2 regions of the Streptomyces sp. NPDC111802 genome follow, and region 2 is predicted to be linked to the other one. Evidence: riboswitches for the same ligand, from Rfam matches in the RefSeq annotation. Region 2 holds a riboswitch; the other holds the start of a gene.
The links. Region 2 has a riboswitch for cobalamin ahead of ACZ7NC_RS10950 (ribonucleoside-diphosphate reductase subunit alpha). Riboswitches for the same ligand answer to the same signal wherever they lie in the genome.

Region 1 (7,511 bases), on a different contig from region 2:
ACGGGACGTCACGGGTGCAGTCTTCCGGTTGACGGTCCGAAAACCCAAACGGAATGTCACGAGGGGCGACGGGGAAGGCCAACGCACGGGGTCCTGCGGGCGGCCGGGGACCGATAACAGGCCAGTGGTACGGGCTTAAACGGAATCTGCGGGACCGGTGCGGGAAGGGGTGCCGGCCGGCGGGCCCGTGGGTCACATGAGGGGGGTCATGAAGCGGCGCAGGGATTCCTCGTACGACTCGGGGTCGGCGTTCCACATGGCCGCGTGGGGGGCGCGGTCGACCGTCTGCAGGGACACCAGGTGGGGGTGGGTGTCGGCGAGGCGGCGGGAGAGGGTCCAGGGGGCCACCCTGTCGTCGGGGCCGTGGAAGATCAGGGTCGGCACCGTGAGGCGCTCGAAGGCGTCGGGGTCCGGGGCGCGGTCGGCGTTCAGGCCGGTGCGGCCCTGTGCCGCGCGGACGGCCAGCGGCAGGAGCGCGCTGGGTGTGTGGCGGGCGGTGGCGAGGGCGCGCAGGGTGGCCTCCCAGCTGAGGACCGGGGAGTCCAGGACGAGGCCGGAGACCCGCTCACGCAGCCCCGAGTGCGTCGCGGCACGCAGCGCCATCGTCGCGCCGGTGGACCAGCCGAGCAGGACGAGTTGCTTGGCGCCGTACCGCACGGCGTAGCGCATCGCCGCGTCCAGGTCGCGCCACTCGGTCTCGCCGAGGTGGCTCAGGCCGTCCGGCGGGCGGGGTGCGCCGAGATCACCGCGGTAGGCGAGGGCGAGGACCGGGAAGTGGCGGCCGCTGAGGAACCCCATGACGTTCATGGCCTGCTCGCGGGTCGCGCCGAGGCCGTGCACCGCGATGACCCAGGTCTCCCGCGCACCGGGTACGAACCAGGCGGGCAGGGCGCCGAGTTCGCCGGGGATGTCGATGTCGGCGTGGTCGAGGCCGAGGGCGGCGCTGGGGTTGCCGACGTACACGTTCGGGGTGAGCCAGACGCTGTCGCCGGGCTGGAAGGTGCCGTGGGTGACGCGTTCCAGGCGGCGTACGACGGTGTCGGCGGAGTGTTTCGCCGCGGCGAGAACGGGGCCGACGACCGCGTGCGAGGCGTCGCCGGAGAGGCCGTAGGTGCCGGGGCGGAGGCTGGCGAGGTGGCGGGTGAGCGCGATCTGGCCGGCGGCCGTGGCATGCACGGTGAGCCGGGGTTCGGTGGGCAGGGGCCTGCCCGGGGGCGCTGTCAGCGCGGCCCCACTGGCGAACCGCCCGGCGGCGACGCTCGCAGCGCCGGCGGCCAGAGCCACGGTGACGGCAGCGGCCGTCGCTTTGACTGAGCGCACGAGTCCAGTGTCCGGGCGGACGGGGGCGGCGGCCAGTGGGAGGGCGAGTCGGAGTGAGACGGGGTGTGTGCCACTGCTGAAGGATGCGGACCGGCGTCGGTCAGCGACCGCGACCGCAGGCACCCGCGTCCCACCTCACCTCCCCTCCCTCAGCCCCGCTGCCCGTACCCCCGCAGCCGCTCCGCCACCTCCCCCACCTGCCCCTCCGACAGCAGCGAAGGCGCAAGCCCCGGAACCGATGCCGCCGTCAGCCAGACGCGGCACATCCACTCCAGCTGGGCCGTGCGGTCGTAGGCCTGGTCCAGGGTCGTGCCGTAGGCGATCGTGCCGTGGTTCTGGAGGAGGCAGGCGGTGCGGTCGGTGAGGGCTCGGAGCATGTTCTCGGCCAACTCCTGGGTGCCGTACGTCGCATATGGGGCAACCCGGACCGACCCTCCGAGGGCCGCGGCCATGTAGTGGATCAGCGGGAGCTCGGGAACCAGAGTCGAGACCGCCGTCGCGTGGACCGCGTGCGTGTGGACGATCGCCTCGGCGTCCGTGGCACGGTAGATCGCCAGATGCATCGGCAGCTCACTCGTCGGCACGAGCGCCCCCAGGACATGCTCACCGTCCAGGCCGACCCCTGTCACATCGTCCGGAGTCAGCCGGTCGTACGGCACTCCCGACGGCGTGACCAGCACCGTGTCCCCGACCCGCACCGAGACGTTGCCGGACGTGCCGACGACCAGCCCCTCGGTCACCGTGCGCCGCGCCGTCGCCACGAGCGCCTCCCAGGCCTCCGCCTCCTCGGGCCGCGCGTTCCTGCCCCACGACTCCCCCACTTCCTGTGAGCCCTCCCGCGCATCCCGCAGATCCCGTGCGCCCCGCCGATCCCGCCGCTCCTCAGCCATGCCCGCGATCCTGCCAGCCGCGCCCCGCACACGGCGTCAACTCGTAGCCGGGGCCGCGCACTTTAGGGCGGAAGGCCGAGCTCGGGAAGGGCGCATCCATGGGCATATCGCCCTCACCCCACCCTTGGCCGGAGATCGATCGACATTCAACGATCTTCCACTACTCTCTGCCTGATTTGTCGTGCACGTCGCCATTCCGGGGGGAAATATGGCCCGTGATCGCAAACCGTCCCGTCACCGCTCCCAGCGTTCCCACCGCTCCCGCCTCATAGCGATATCCGTGGCCGCCCTCACCCTCGGCGGCACCGCCCTCGTCGAGATCCCGGCCGCCGCGGCGAGCAAGCCCAAGGGGCATGACGTCTCCTCCCACCAGAAGAACGTCAACTGGCAGAGCTCGAAGACCAAGGGCGCCAAGTTCGTCTACATCAAGGCGACCGAGTCCCACACGTACCGCAACCCCTACTTCGGCCGGCAGTACTCCGGCTCCCGCACCGCCGGCCTGATCCGCGGCGCCTACCACTTCGCGCTGCCGGACAAGTCGTCGGGCAGGGCCCAGGCCTCGTTCTTCGTGCGCAACGGCAGTGACTGGCGGGCGGACGGCTGGACCCTGCCGCCCGCCCTCGACATCGAGTACAACCCGTACAGCAGGCACAAGTGCTACGGGCTGAGCAAGGCGAAGATGGTCAGCTGGATCCAGTCCTTCAGCAGCGAGGTGAAGCGGCTGACCGGCCGCCGCCCGGTGATCTACACGACCACCCACTGGTGGAACAACTGCACCGGCGCCAGCCACGCCTTCGCCTCGAACCACGCCCTGTGGATAGCGCGCTACGACTCCTCGACCGCGGGCTCGATGCCGGCCGGATGGCAGTTCTGGACCTTCTGGCAGTACGACAACGGCGGCAGCCTGCCGGGTGACCAAAATCTCTTCAACGGCTCCATGACCCAGCTGAGGAAGTTCGCTCGGGGCTACTAGCCCGGCGGCGCCTGGGCCGCGCGGCGACCGGAGAGCCGAAGGTCTCCTCTTCCGGCGCTCCCGGACACCATGCGGCCCACCCCAGTTCATCTCTCGTTCATCCAGGTTACTTACGTTCGTCCGGCCAATGACCTCGAACGATTGCCTGGGTAAATGGAAAACTTCTCGCTGATCCTCGCGATTGTGGTGGTGACCGCACTCGCGTTCGATTTCACGAACGGTTTTCACGACACCGCCAACGCGATGGCCACGACCATCTCGACCGGTGCGCTCAAGCCCAAGGTCGCGGTGGCCATGTCCGCCGTGCTGAACCTTGTCGGCGCCTTCCTCTCCGTGGAGGTCGCCAACACGATCTCCAAAGGTCTCGTCGACGAGACCGGTATACGTCCCGAGGTCATATTCGCCGCGTTGGTCGGAGCGATCCTCTGGAACCTGCTGACCTGGCTCGTGGGCCTGCCGTCCAGCTCCTCGCACGCCCTGATGGGCGGTCTGATCGGCGCCACCATCGCCTCGGCCGGCGTCGGCGCCGTCCACGGCGACGCGCTCGTCACCAAGGTGCTGATCCCGGCGATCGCCGCCCCGCTGGTCGCGGGCATCGCCGCGCTGCTGGCCACCCGTCTGACCTACTCCCTCGGCAGGAAGGCCGACGGCAAGGCCGCCGCCAAGGGCTACCGGAGCGGGCAGATCGCCTCCGCCGGCCTGGTCTCCCTCGCTCACGGCACCAACGACGCGCAGAAGACCATGGGCATCATCACCCTCGCCCTGGTCGCCGGCGGCGCCGTCGCCCCCGACTCCGACCCGCCCCTGTGGGTCATCCTCTCCGCGGGCCTGGCCATCGCGCTCGGCACCTACCTCGGCGGCTGGCGCATCATCCGCACCATGGGCAAGGGCCTGACCGACCTTCAGCCGCAGCAGGGCTTCGCCGCCCAGACCAGCGCGGCCACGGTCATCCTGGCCTCCTCCCACCTCGGCTTCTCCCTGTCCACCACGCACTCCGTCTCCGGTTCGGTGATGGGTGCCGGCCTCGGCCGCAAGGGCGGCGTCGTCCGCTGGTCGACGGCCACCCGGATGTTCGTCGCCTGGGGCCTGACCCTCCCGGCCGCCGCCCTGGTCGGCGCGCTCGCGGAGTACGTCACGGGCTTCGGCGCCTGGGGCACTGCCGTGGTCGCCGTCTTCCTGGTCGCCTCCAGCGCCGCGATCTGGAAGCTCTCCCGCCGCGAGGTCGTCGACCACACGAACGTCAACGAGGCGAGCGGCACGGACGAGTCGCCCGGCGTGGTCACCACCGCCATGGCCGCCGTGACCCCGCCCCCGGCGGGCCCGGCGCCCGAGGACCTGACGGCCACCATCCCGGCCCCGTCCACCGAGCCGGCGCCCTCGCAGGCCGGCGTCTGACGACCCCACCCAGTTACTCGGCTACCCCCAAGAAAGAAGAAGCATGAAGATCGACTGGGCGGCCCTCGGCTCCGTCTTCGGCGTCAGCCTCGTGGTCACGGTGGCCCTGGTGGGCCTGTTCACCCTCGGCATCGCGGGCCTGTCCCGCCAGGAGAAGGCCTCGGCCCAGGGCGGCTCGGCCGCTCTCGCGGTCACCGGTGCCTACACGTGCTTCGCGGCGTGCGCCGCGGCGGTGGCGTACGGCATCTATCTGATCGTGGCCTGACGCACAGCGCGCATCACCTGAAACACCCCAGGTGCGGGACGGACGACCGTCCCGCACCTCGCTGCTGTGTGGGCCTTCGCACACTCTCCCGTCGCAGGTCAACGGCAAGTTGACGGCCCTTCCAACCCCGTGGTGGACTGCCGGGGCCAAGTACGGCGGCAGAAGAGGAAGCCGGTGTGAATCCGGCGCGGTCCCGCCACTGTCACCGGGGTAGAAAGCCCCGGGAGCCAGGAACTCTCACCGCCGGTCTCGTCGAACCAGGGCGTGGACACCCTGAGTGAGGACATGACGCGATGCTCGCCTGCCGATCGACACGCAGTATTAGACCCACGTGTGACCCCGCGGTCGGCTGACCCCGATGCGAGCCGATCGCGTCTTCGCGTACGGCGCCGCCGCCGGACTTCTCGGTGATCTGCTGCTCGGCGATCCGCGCCGGGGGCATCCGGTCGCCGCGTTCGGGCGGGCCGCCGCCGCCGTGGAAAGAGTGCTGTGGCGCGACAACCGCACCCGGGGCGCGGTGCACACCGCCGTGTGCGCCGGTGGCGCCGTCGTCGCCGGAGCGCTCGCCGCGCGTGTCGTACGTACCTCTCCCGCCGCCTCCGTCGCGCTGACCGGCGCCGCCACCTGGGCGGTCGTCGGGGGGACTTCGCTGGCCCGGGAGGCCCGGTTCATCGGGCGTGCCCTGGAAGCGGGGGATGTCGACGGGGCGCGGGCGCGGCTGCCGCATCTGTGCGGGCGGGATCCGCAGGCGCTGGACGCGGACGGGATCGCGCGGGCGGTCGTGGAGTCCGTCGCCGAGAACACCTCCGACGCGGTGGTGGGGGCTCTGGTGTGGGGGGCCGTCGGCGGGGTTCCCGGCCTGCTCGGCTTCCGGGCCGTGAACACGCTCGACGCCATGGTGGGGCACAAGTCGGCCAAGTACCGCCGCTACGGATGGGCTTCGGCCCGGCTCGACGACCTGGTCGGCTGGCCCGGGGCACGGCTGACCGCCGTACTCGCCGCCGTCGCCGGGGGCGACCCCCGCGGGGCGCTACGGGCCTGGCGTGCCGACGCCGCCAAGCACCCGAGCCCCAACGCCGGGCCCGTCGAGGCCTCGTTCGCGGGGGCGCTCGGCGTTCGGCTCGGCGGCACCCTGTCGTACGGCGGGCGGGTCGAGCATCGGCCGGTGCTCAACGGGGAGACCGGCCGGGCCGTTCGGGCCACGGACATCGAGCGTGCCGTGCGTCTCTCGCAGCGTGTGAGCTGGCTCGCGCTCGGTGTGTGCGCCGGCGCGCGGCTCCTCAGGAAAGGGCGTACGTCATGACGGGCGGTGGACTTCTCGTCGCCGGCACCACCTCCGACGCCGGCAAGAGCGTCGTCACCGCCGGGATCTGCCGTTGGCTGGTGCGGCAGGGGGTGAAGGTGGCGCCGTTCAAGGCGCAGAACATGTCCCTCAACTCGTTCGTCACCAAAGAGGGTGCCGAGATCGGGCGTGCTCAGGCCATGCAGGCCCAGGCCTGTCGCGTCGAGCCGACCGCGCTGATGAATCCCGTGCTGCTCAAGCCCGGTGGTGAGCAGAGCAGTCAGGTCGTGCTGCTGGGCAAGCCGGTGGGCGAGCTGAGCGCACGCGGGTACCACGGCGGGCGGCAGCGGCAGTTGCTCGGGACCGTACTGGACTGTCTCGCCGAGTTGCGGGGCACGTATGACGCGGTGATCTGTGAGGGGGCCGGTTCTCCGGCGGAGATCAATCTGCGCCGGACCGACATCGTCAACATGGGCATCGCCCGCAATGCCGGGCTCCCGGTCCTCGTCGTCGGTGACATCGACCGCGGTGGTGTCTTCGCCTCCTTCTTCGGCACCGTCGCGCTGCTGTCCCGGGAGGACCAGGAACTCGTCGCCGGGTTCCTGGTGAACAAGTTCCGAGGGGACGTCAGCCTCCTGGAGCCCGGCCTCGACATGCTGCACGGGCTCACCGGGCGGCACACCTACGGCGTCCTCCCCTTCCGGCACGGCCTCGGCATCGACGAGGAGGACGGGCTTCGGGTCTCCCTGCGCGGGACGGTCCGGGAGTCGAACGTCGCCCCGCCCGTCGGGGAGGACGTGCTGCGGGTCGCCGTATGCGCGATTCCCCTGATGTCCAACTTCACCGACGTGGACGCGCTCGCCGCCGAACCCGGCGCCGTCGTGCGGTTCGTGGACCGGCCGGAGGAACTGGCCGACGCGGATCTGGTGGTGATCCCCGGCACCCGGGGGACCGTCCGCGCCCTGGAGTGGCTGCGGGAGCGGGGGCTGGCCGAGGCCCTGGTCCGCAGGTCCGCCGAGCAGCGGCCGATCCTCGGCGTCTGCGGCGGCTTCCAGCTCCTCGGCGAGCACATCGAGGACGACGTCGAGAGCCGGCGCGGGCATGTCGAAGGCCTGGGAGTACTGCCCGTCCGGGTGCGGTTCGCCCGGGAGAAGACCCTGACCCGGCCCGTCGGCGAGGCCCTCGGGGAGCCGGTCGAGGGATACGAGATCCACCACGGGGTCGCCGAGATCACGGGGGGCGAGCCCTTCCTGGACGGCTGCCGGGTCGGTCAGACCTGGGGCACGCACTGGCACGGCTCGCTGGAGTCGGACGGTTTCCGGCGGGCCTTCCTGCGCGAGGTGGCGGCCGCCGCGGGCCGCCGGTTCGTGCCGGCGCCGGACACCT
Region 2 (7,511 bases):
CGCGCTTGGACGAAGCGCAGGGCCTCCTCCTCGCTGAGTGGTTCCAGCTCCACGATCGCGGCCGGGGTGCTCTCCAGCGGGCTGTGCGGCCGGGAGGCGATGACGAGGGGCAGCTTCTCCTCGTGCGCGCGCTCGATGGCCCGCCGGATGATGTTGTCCCGGTTCTGCTGGAGGCCGTCGCCGAGCAGAGCCTCCTCCAGTCCGTCGGCGATGACGACCGGCTTGTCGTCGGCGAGCAGTTGCTGCCAGACCCGCTCGGTCTTGCCGCGCGCGAGGATGCCTCGGGGTGCCTCGTCGGCGAAGCGCTGACTGGCCATGCGTTCGAAGTTCAGGTCACCGGTCGCGTCCCGCAACCGGATCGGCACGGGCACGGCGTTCTGCTCGGCCAGCAGTTCGGTGAGCCGTACCAGGACGGCGGTTTTGCCCACGCCGACGCCGCCGACCAGCAGATAGGGCCTGCGTGTGTCGCGCTCCCGCAGCCGTTCGGCGATGACCTGGGCGATCTCCTCCCGGCCCACGATCTCGGCGGCGTCCGGGCCGGCGGTGAGCACCAGTCGGTAGGGGTCGTCCTGTGCCTTCGCGAGATAGCGCCGCTTGGTCCACCGGTACCACCAGAACAGAAAGAGCGTGGCGGCGATCGACGCCGCGAGCACCGGGCCGACGAAGCGCATGACGGCGTCGAACCCCTTGCTGTCCTGCCGCCACTGCTCGAAGCCGGTCGTGGAACTCGTGATCACGATGTACAGGCCCTGCACGGCCCAGGCGAGCAGCGCGAGCGCGGCGACCACCCAGATGGCCCGGGTGACGTTGGTGTAGGAGAGCCATCGGCGCCATTTCTTGGGGCGGGTGGCGCCGCGGCGGGCCTCCAGACGGATCGTCAGCCTGTGCCAGTGGCCCACGAATCCACGCTTGGCCCAGCTGCCTGCCCGTCTCGGAGCCAGTGTCGCCATCGGCGCGTCGCGAGGCCGCTCCTTGCCGGGCGGGTGACGGACGACCCTCGTCATCGTGGGTCTCCTTCCGAACAAGGCTCTCGAAACGGAGGACCGCGGGCGCCGACACCTACCTCCATGGAAGCACTCCGGGAACTCCCCGCAACCCGGCGGCTCTCGGCGAAAACCCGAGGCCGCCGCCGTACCGGTCCGGCAGACTCGGCCGTATGGACATCGTGATCCGGCAGGCGGATCCCGGCGAGTACGAGGCGCTCGGCGAGATCACCGCCCAGGCCTATCTCCAGGACGGCCTGCTCGACTTCGGCGAGAGTGATGAATACCTCGGTGAGCTCAAGGACGTGGCCAAGCGTGCGGCCGCCGCGGAGGTGCTGGTGGCTGTCGAGGACGGCCGGCTGCTGGGCGGCGTGACCTTCGTGCCGGACGGCGGGCCGATGGCCGACATCGCCCGTCCCGGAGAGGCGGAGATCCGGATGCTCGCCATCGATCGCTCGGCTCGCGGCCGCGGCGCAGGCGAGGCCCTCGTGCGTGCCTGCGTCGACCGCGCACGGACCGCGGAGGGCTGCGTACGGATCGTCCTGTCGACCCAGCGCACCATGCACGGCGCCCACCGCATCTACGAACGTCTGGGCTTCGTCCGCACACCCGCGCGGGACTGGAACCCGATTCCGCACCTCGACGACATCACTCTTCTCACCTACGAGTTGACGCTCTGAAACCACCGCGACACAACATCTGGGGGTGGCGTGGCAGGCGAGCACAAGATGTATGCTCGTCCTCGCTGTCGCCGCAGGGGAATCCGGTGCGAATCCGGAACTGTCCCGCAACGGTGTACATGCGTGCTTTTGCACGCCTGGTTCAGTCCGAGGACCTGCCGACAGCGCACCCGACCACCCGGTCCGGGTGCCATGACGTCCGGGCCTCGTGGAATGGGCTGGTGGACGCGACGCCCCGTGCGCTCGTGAGCTGCCCCCTGCCCTCCGCAAGGCCCCGTGCCGAGCGAGGGAGAGCCCCACGTGACCATCGCGCCAGCCGAACCGGCCTCAGCGATCCAGGACATCGACGGTCCGGGAACCGCACTGCTGCGGACCCTCACCGAGCTGACCGCCGACCTCCCCGACGCCGACCCCGGCCGGGTCGCCGCCGCCGCGCTGCGCGGCCGGTCCGCCCGCGCGGACGACTCGGAGCTGCGCGAGCTGGCCACCGAGGCGGCGGCCGGTCTCATTTCCGAGGACCCCGCCTACAGCAGGCTCGCCGCCCGGCTGCTGACCGTCTCCATCGCCGCCGAGGCCGCCTCGCAGGGCGTCACGTCCTTCACCGAGTCGGTCGCGGTCGGGCACCGCGAGGGCCTCATCGCCGACCGGACCGCCGACTTCGCGCGGATCCACGCGGCCCGTCTCGACGCGCTCATCGACACCGGCGCCGACGACCGCTTCGGCTACTTCGGCCTGCGCACCCTGCACAGCCGCTATCTGCTCCGGCACCCCATCACCCGCAAGGTCATCGAGACGCCCCAGCACTTCATGCTGCGCGTCGCCGCCGGTCTCGCCGAGGACGACACCACCCGCGCACTGGACGAAGTCGCCGCGCTCTACGGGCTCATGAGCCGCCTTGACTACCTCCCCTCCTCCCCCACACTCTTCAACTCCGGCACCCGCCACCCCCAGATGTCGTCCTGCTACCTCCTCGACTCCCCGCTCGACGAGCTGGACTCCATCTACGACCGCTACCACCAGGTCGCCCGCCTCTCGAAGCACGCCGGCGGCATCGGCATCGCGTACTCCCGCATCCGCAGCCGCGGTTCGCTGATCCGCGGCACCAACGGCCACTCCAACGGCATCGTCCCGTTCCTGAAGACGCTCGACGCCTCCGTCGCCGCCGTGAACCAGGGCGGCCGGCGCAAGGGTGCCGCCGCGGTCTACCTGGAGACCTGGCACTCCGACATCGAGGAGTTCCTGGAGCTGCGCGACAACACCGGTGAGGACGCCCGCCGTACGCACAACCTGAACCTCGCGCACTGGATCCCGGACGAGTTCATGCGCCGGGTCAACGCCGACGAGCCGTGGAGCCTCTTCTCCCCCGCCGACGTGCCCGAGCTGGTCGACCTGTGGGGCGAGGAGTTCGACGCCGCCTACCGCAAGGCGGAGGCCGCGGGGCTCGCCAAGAAGACCATCCCCGCCCGCGACCTCTACGGCCGCATGATGCGCACCCTCGCGCAGACCGGCAACGGCTGGATGACCTTCAAGGACGCCGCCAACCGCACCGCCAACCAGACCGCCCTGCCGGGCCATGTCGTCCACTCCTCCAACCTCTGCACGGAGATCCTGGAGGTCACCGACGACGGGGAGACGGCCGTCTGCAACCTGGGGTCCGTCAACCTCGGCGCGTTCGTCGACACGACGACCGGCGACATCGACTGGGAGCGGCTGGACGCCACCGTCCACACGGCCGTCACGTTCCTCGACCGCGTCGTCGACATCAACTTCTACCCGACCGAGCAGGCGGGCCGTTCGAACGCCAAGTGGCGGCCGGTGGGCCTGGGCGCGATGGGCCTCCAGGACGTCTTCTTCAAGCTGCGCCTCCCCTTCGACTCGCCGGAGGCCAAGGCGCTCTCCACCCGTATCGCCGAGCGCATCATGCTCGCCGCGTACGAAGCCTCCGCCGACCTCGCCGAGCGGAGCGGCCCGCTACCGGCCTGGGAGAAGACCCGTACCGCCAAGGGTGTCCTGCACCCCGACCACTACGGCGTCGAGCTGACCTGGCCGGAGCGCTGGGCGGCCCTGCGCAGCCGTATCGCCACGACCGGCATGCGCAACTCCCTCCTGCTCGCCATCGCCCCCACCGCCACCATCGCGTCCATCGCCGGCGTCTACGAGTGCATCGAGCCGCAGGTCTCCAACCTGTTCAAGCGCGAGACGCTCTCCGGCGAGTTCCTCCAGGTCAACTCCTACCTGGTCAACGACCTCAAGGAGCTCGGCGTCTGGGACGCCCGCACCCGTGAGGCGCTGCGCGACTCGAACGGCTCGGTGCAGGAGTTCGCCTGGATCCCGGCGGACGTACGGGCCCTGTACCGCACGGCGTGGGAGATCCCGCAGCGCGGCCTGATCGACATGGCCGCCGACCGGACGCCGTTCCTGGACCAGTCCCAGTCCCTGAACCTCTTCCTGGAGACGCCGACCATCGGCAAGCTCTCCTCGATGTACGCGTACGCCTGGAAGCAGGGCCTGAAGACGACGTACTACCTGCGCTCGCGCCCGGCGACCCGCATCGCCCGCGCCGCCCAGGCCCAGGCCGCCCAGCCCGAGAAGACCATCCCCGTCCAGCAGGTCGCCGAGCCCGACGCCGTCGCCTGCTCCCTGGAAAACCCCGAGTCCTGCGAGGCCTGCCAGTAATGACCACCCGTAACGCCAATCTCCTCGACCCTGGCTTCGAGCTGACTCTCCGCCCCATGCGCTACCCGGACTTCTACGAGCGCTACCGGGACGCCATCAAGAACACCTGGACCGTCGAGGAGGTCGACCTCCACTCGGACGTCGCCGACCTGGCGAAGCTGTCCGAGGGTGAGCAGCACATGATCGGCCGGCTGGTCGCGTTCTTCGCGACGGGCGACTCGATCGTCGCGAACAACCTGGTGCTGACGCTGTACAAGCACATCAACTCCCCGGAGGCGCGCCTGTACCTGTCGCGCCAGCTCTTCGAGGAGGCCGTGCACGTCCAGTTCTACTTGACGCTGCTCGACACCTACCTGCCCGACCCGGAGGACAGGGCGGCGGCCTTCGACGCCGTCGAGAACATCCCGTCCATCCGCGAGAAGGCCGAGTTCTGCTTCAGGTGGATCAACGAGGTCGAGAAGCTGGACAGCCTGCAGACCAAGGCCGACCGCCGTCGCTTCCTGCTCAACCTGATCTGCTTCGCCGCATGCATCGAGGGCCTGTTCTTCTACGGTGCCTTCGCGTACGTCTACTGGTTCCGCAGCCGGGGCCTGCTGCACGGCCTCGCCACCGGCACCAACTGGGTGTTCCGCGACGAGACGATGCACATGAGCTTCGCCTTCGACGTGGTCGACACCGTCCGCAAGGAGGAGCCGGAGCTCTTCGACGACCAGCTTGAGCAGCAGGTCACCGACATGCTGAGGGAGGCCGTCGAGGCCGAGCTGCAGTTCGCGCGCGACCTGTGCGGTGACGGCCTCCCGGGCATGAACACCGACTCGATGCGGCAGTACCTGGAGTGTGTCGCCGATCAGCGCCTGACGCGCCTCGGCTTCGCTCCGGTGTACGGCTCCGAGAACCCCTTCTCCTTCATGGAGCTCCAGGGCGTTCAGGAACTCACCAACTTCTTCGAGCGGCGTCCGTCGGCGTACCAGGTGGCGGTGGAGGGCACCGTGGACCTGGACGAGGACTTCTGAGTCTCCGCCTGCTTCAACTGGCGGTCGATCCGGCGCTCGAGGACCGCTCCCACGAGCGCCGGACCCGCGAGGAGGGAGAAGAGCAGGAAGACCGCGACGTATTCGAGGAATGCGTTCATGCGGTAAGTCTCGTTTCCGGAGAACACTCCTGACAGTGGCAGGACTGCCGCATACCATCGAATTACTGCCAGAGCCGTGGCACACTGGCGGCATGCTGAAGAACGTGGCCGTAGCGCTGCTCGACGGCGTGCATCCCTTCGAACTCGGCGTCGTCTGCGAGGTCTTCGGACTCGACCGCAGTGACCAGGGACTTCCGGTGTACGACTTCGCGGTCGCCTCGGCGGAAGGGCCGGCTCTGGCCACCCATGTCCCCGGCTTCACGGTCTCCACGGCGTACGGTCTCGACCGGCTCGACGAGGCCGATCTGATCGCCGTGCCCGCGGGCAGCGACTACATCGGCCGGGAGTATCCGCCCGCGCTGCTCGACGCCCTGGTCCGGGCCGTGGACCGGGGTGCCCGGGTGCTCAGCGTCTGTTCCGGCGTCTTCGTGCTCGGCGCGGCCGGGCTGCTGGACGGCAGGCGCTGCGCGGTGCACTGGCGGCAGGCCGCCGAACTCGCCCGGCGCCACCCGCGCGCGGTGATCGAACCCGATGTGCTGTACGTGGACGAGGACCCGGTGATCACCTCGGCGGGCACGGCGGCCGGGATCGACGCCTGTCTGCATCTTGTGCGCAAGGAGCATGGCGTGGAGGTCGCCAACGCCATCGCCCGGCGCATGGTGGTGCCGCCGCACCGGGACGGCGGGCAGGCCCAGTACATCGAGCGCCCGCTGCCCCGCTCCCAGTGCGACACGGTCGGCGAGGTGCTGGCGTGGATGGAGCGGCACCTCGACGAGGAGGTCACCGTCGAGCAGCTCGCCGAGCGTGCGCTGATGTCCCCGCGCACCTTCGCCCGCCGCTTCCAGCAGGAGACCGGCACGACTCCCTACCGCTGGATCCTGCGCCAACGGGTGCTGCTGGCGCAGAAGTTGCTGGAGGCGACGGACGAGACGGTGGACGCGATCGCGGGCCGAACGGGCTTCGGCACCGCGGCGGCGCTGCGCCACCAGTTCGTACGCGCGCTGGGCACGACCCCGAACGCCTACCGCAGGACGTTCCAGGGGCCGACCGCCGCGTAGCCGGCTCAGTCGTTGGCGACCACGGGGTAGCGGGGCTCGTTCTCGGCCATCTGCCGCAGCGCGTCCTTGCGCTCGCGCTTGGAGAGACGGTCGATGTAGAGATAGCCGTACAGGTGGTCGGTCTCGTGCTGCAGGCAGCGGGCGAAGTACCCGGTGCCGCGCACCTTGATCGGGTTGCCCTTCTCGTCCTGCCCGGTCAGCTCGGCGTAGTCGGGGCGGGCGAGCGGCGCGTACGCGGTCGGCACGGAGAGGCAGCCCTCGTTGCTGTCGTCCAGCCGGCGCCGCTCGGCGGGCAGCTCGACCAGCTTCGGGTTGCAGACGACGCCGACATGCCGTTCGCCCTGGTCGTCCTGGCAGTCGTAGACGAAGACCTTCAGGTCGACGCCGATCTGGTTGGCGGCCAGGCCCACGCCCTCGGCGGTGCGCTGCGAGGCGAACATGTCCGCGACCAGCTGGTCCAGCTCGGCGCCGAACTCGGTGACGTCCTTGCACTCCCGGTGCAGGACCGGGTTCCCCACGACGGTGATCGGCCGCGAGTTGCCGCGCTCACGCCAGGCGTTCTCGCGCTCCTCCGTGTCCTCGGTGTCGACGACGAAACCCTCGTCGTCCACGGGGAGCACGCCCGCGTGCTGCTGCTCGGTGTCCTGCTGGGCCATGACCGACGTATGCCTTCCTGCACAACCAAAAGAAGAAAAGGGGGTGTGACGCTGATACAGGGTACGGCGAACGCTCAGCAGACCTCTTCGAGATCCCGCCAGTCCCTGGAATCCGGGCTGTCCGCGACCCATCCGTCCAGCAGCCCCCGCACCAGCGCCGCGGGCGCGGCGACGCCACACTCGCGCTCCGGCACCCACAGCTGCCCGTCGGTCCGGTGCCCCAGCGGCCCGGGGTGCCCCGGCTCACTGTGGTCGTGCGGGTCCAGGTGCTCCCCGTCGCCCTCGTCGGACGGCATCCGTGATTCGGAGCACATCCGGCACAGCAG

Region 1: it holds a riboswitch for cobalamin, as region 2 does, so the genes downstream of both, ACZ7NC_RS34010 (cobalamin biosynthesis protein) here and ACZ7NC_RS10950 (ribonucleoside-diphosphate reductase subunit alpha) in region 2, are expected to answer to the same signal.

Annotation. Positions count from the first base shown of each region.
Region 1 is NZ_JBVKCZ010000039.1:52,907-60,417, forward strand. Features, by position in the region: gene ACZ7NC_RS33985 (alpha/beta hydrolase) at 193-1,320, opposite strand; gene ACZ7NC_RS33990 (class II aldolase/adducin family protein) at 1,470-2,210, opposite strand; gene ACZ7NC_RS33995 (lysozyme) at 2,419-3,183, shown strand; gene ACZ7NC_RS34000 (inorganic phosphate transporter) at 3,337-4,578, shown strand; gene ACZ7NC_RS34005 (hypothetical protein) at 4,622-4,843, shown strand; cobalamin riboswitch at 4,960-5,099, shown strand; gene ACZ7NC_RS34010 (cobalamin biosynthesis protein) at 5,202-6,146, shown strand; gene ACZ7NC_RS34015 (cobyric acid synthase) at 6,143-7,511, shown strand, end outside.
Region 2 is NZ_JBVKCZ010000008.1:108,895-116,405, forward strand. Features, by position in the region: gene ACZ7NC_RS10940 (NACHT domain-containing protein) at 1-1,004, opposite strand, end outside; gene ACZ7NC_RS10945 (GNAT family N-acetyltransferase) at 1,157-1,663, shown strand; cobalamin riboswitch at 1,716-1,840, shown strand; gene ACZ7NC_RS10950 (ribonucleoside-diphosphate reductase subunit alpha) at 1,964-4,339, shown strand; gene ACZ7NC_RS10955 (ribonucleotide-diphosphate reductase subunit beta) at 4,339-5,352, shown strand; gene ACZ7NC_RS10960 (GlxA family transcriptional regulator) at 5,564-6,529, shown strand; gene def (peptide deformylase) at 6,535-7,185, opposite strand; gene ACZ7NC_RS10970 (tetratricopeptide repeat protein) at 7,260-7,511, opposite strand, start outside.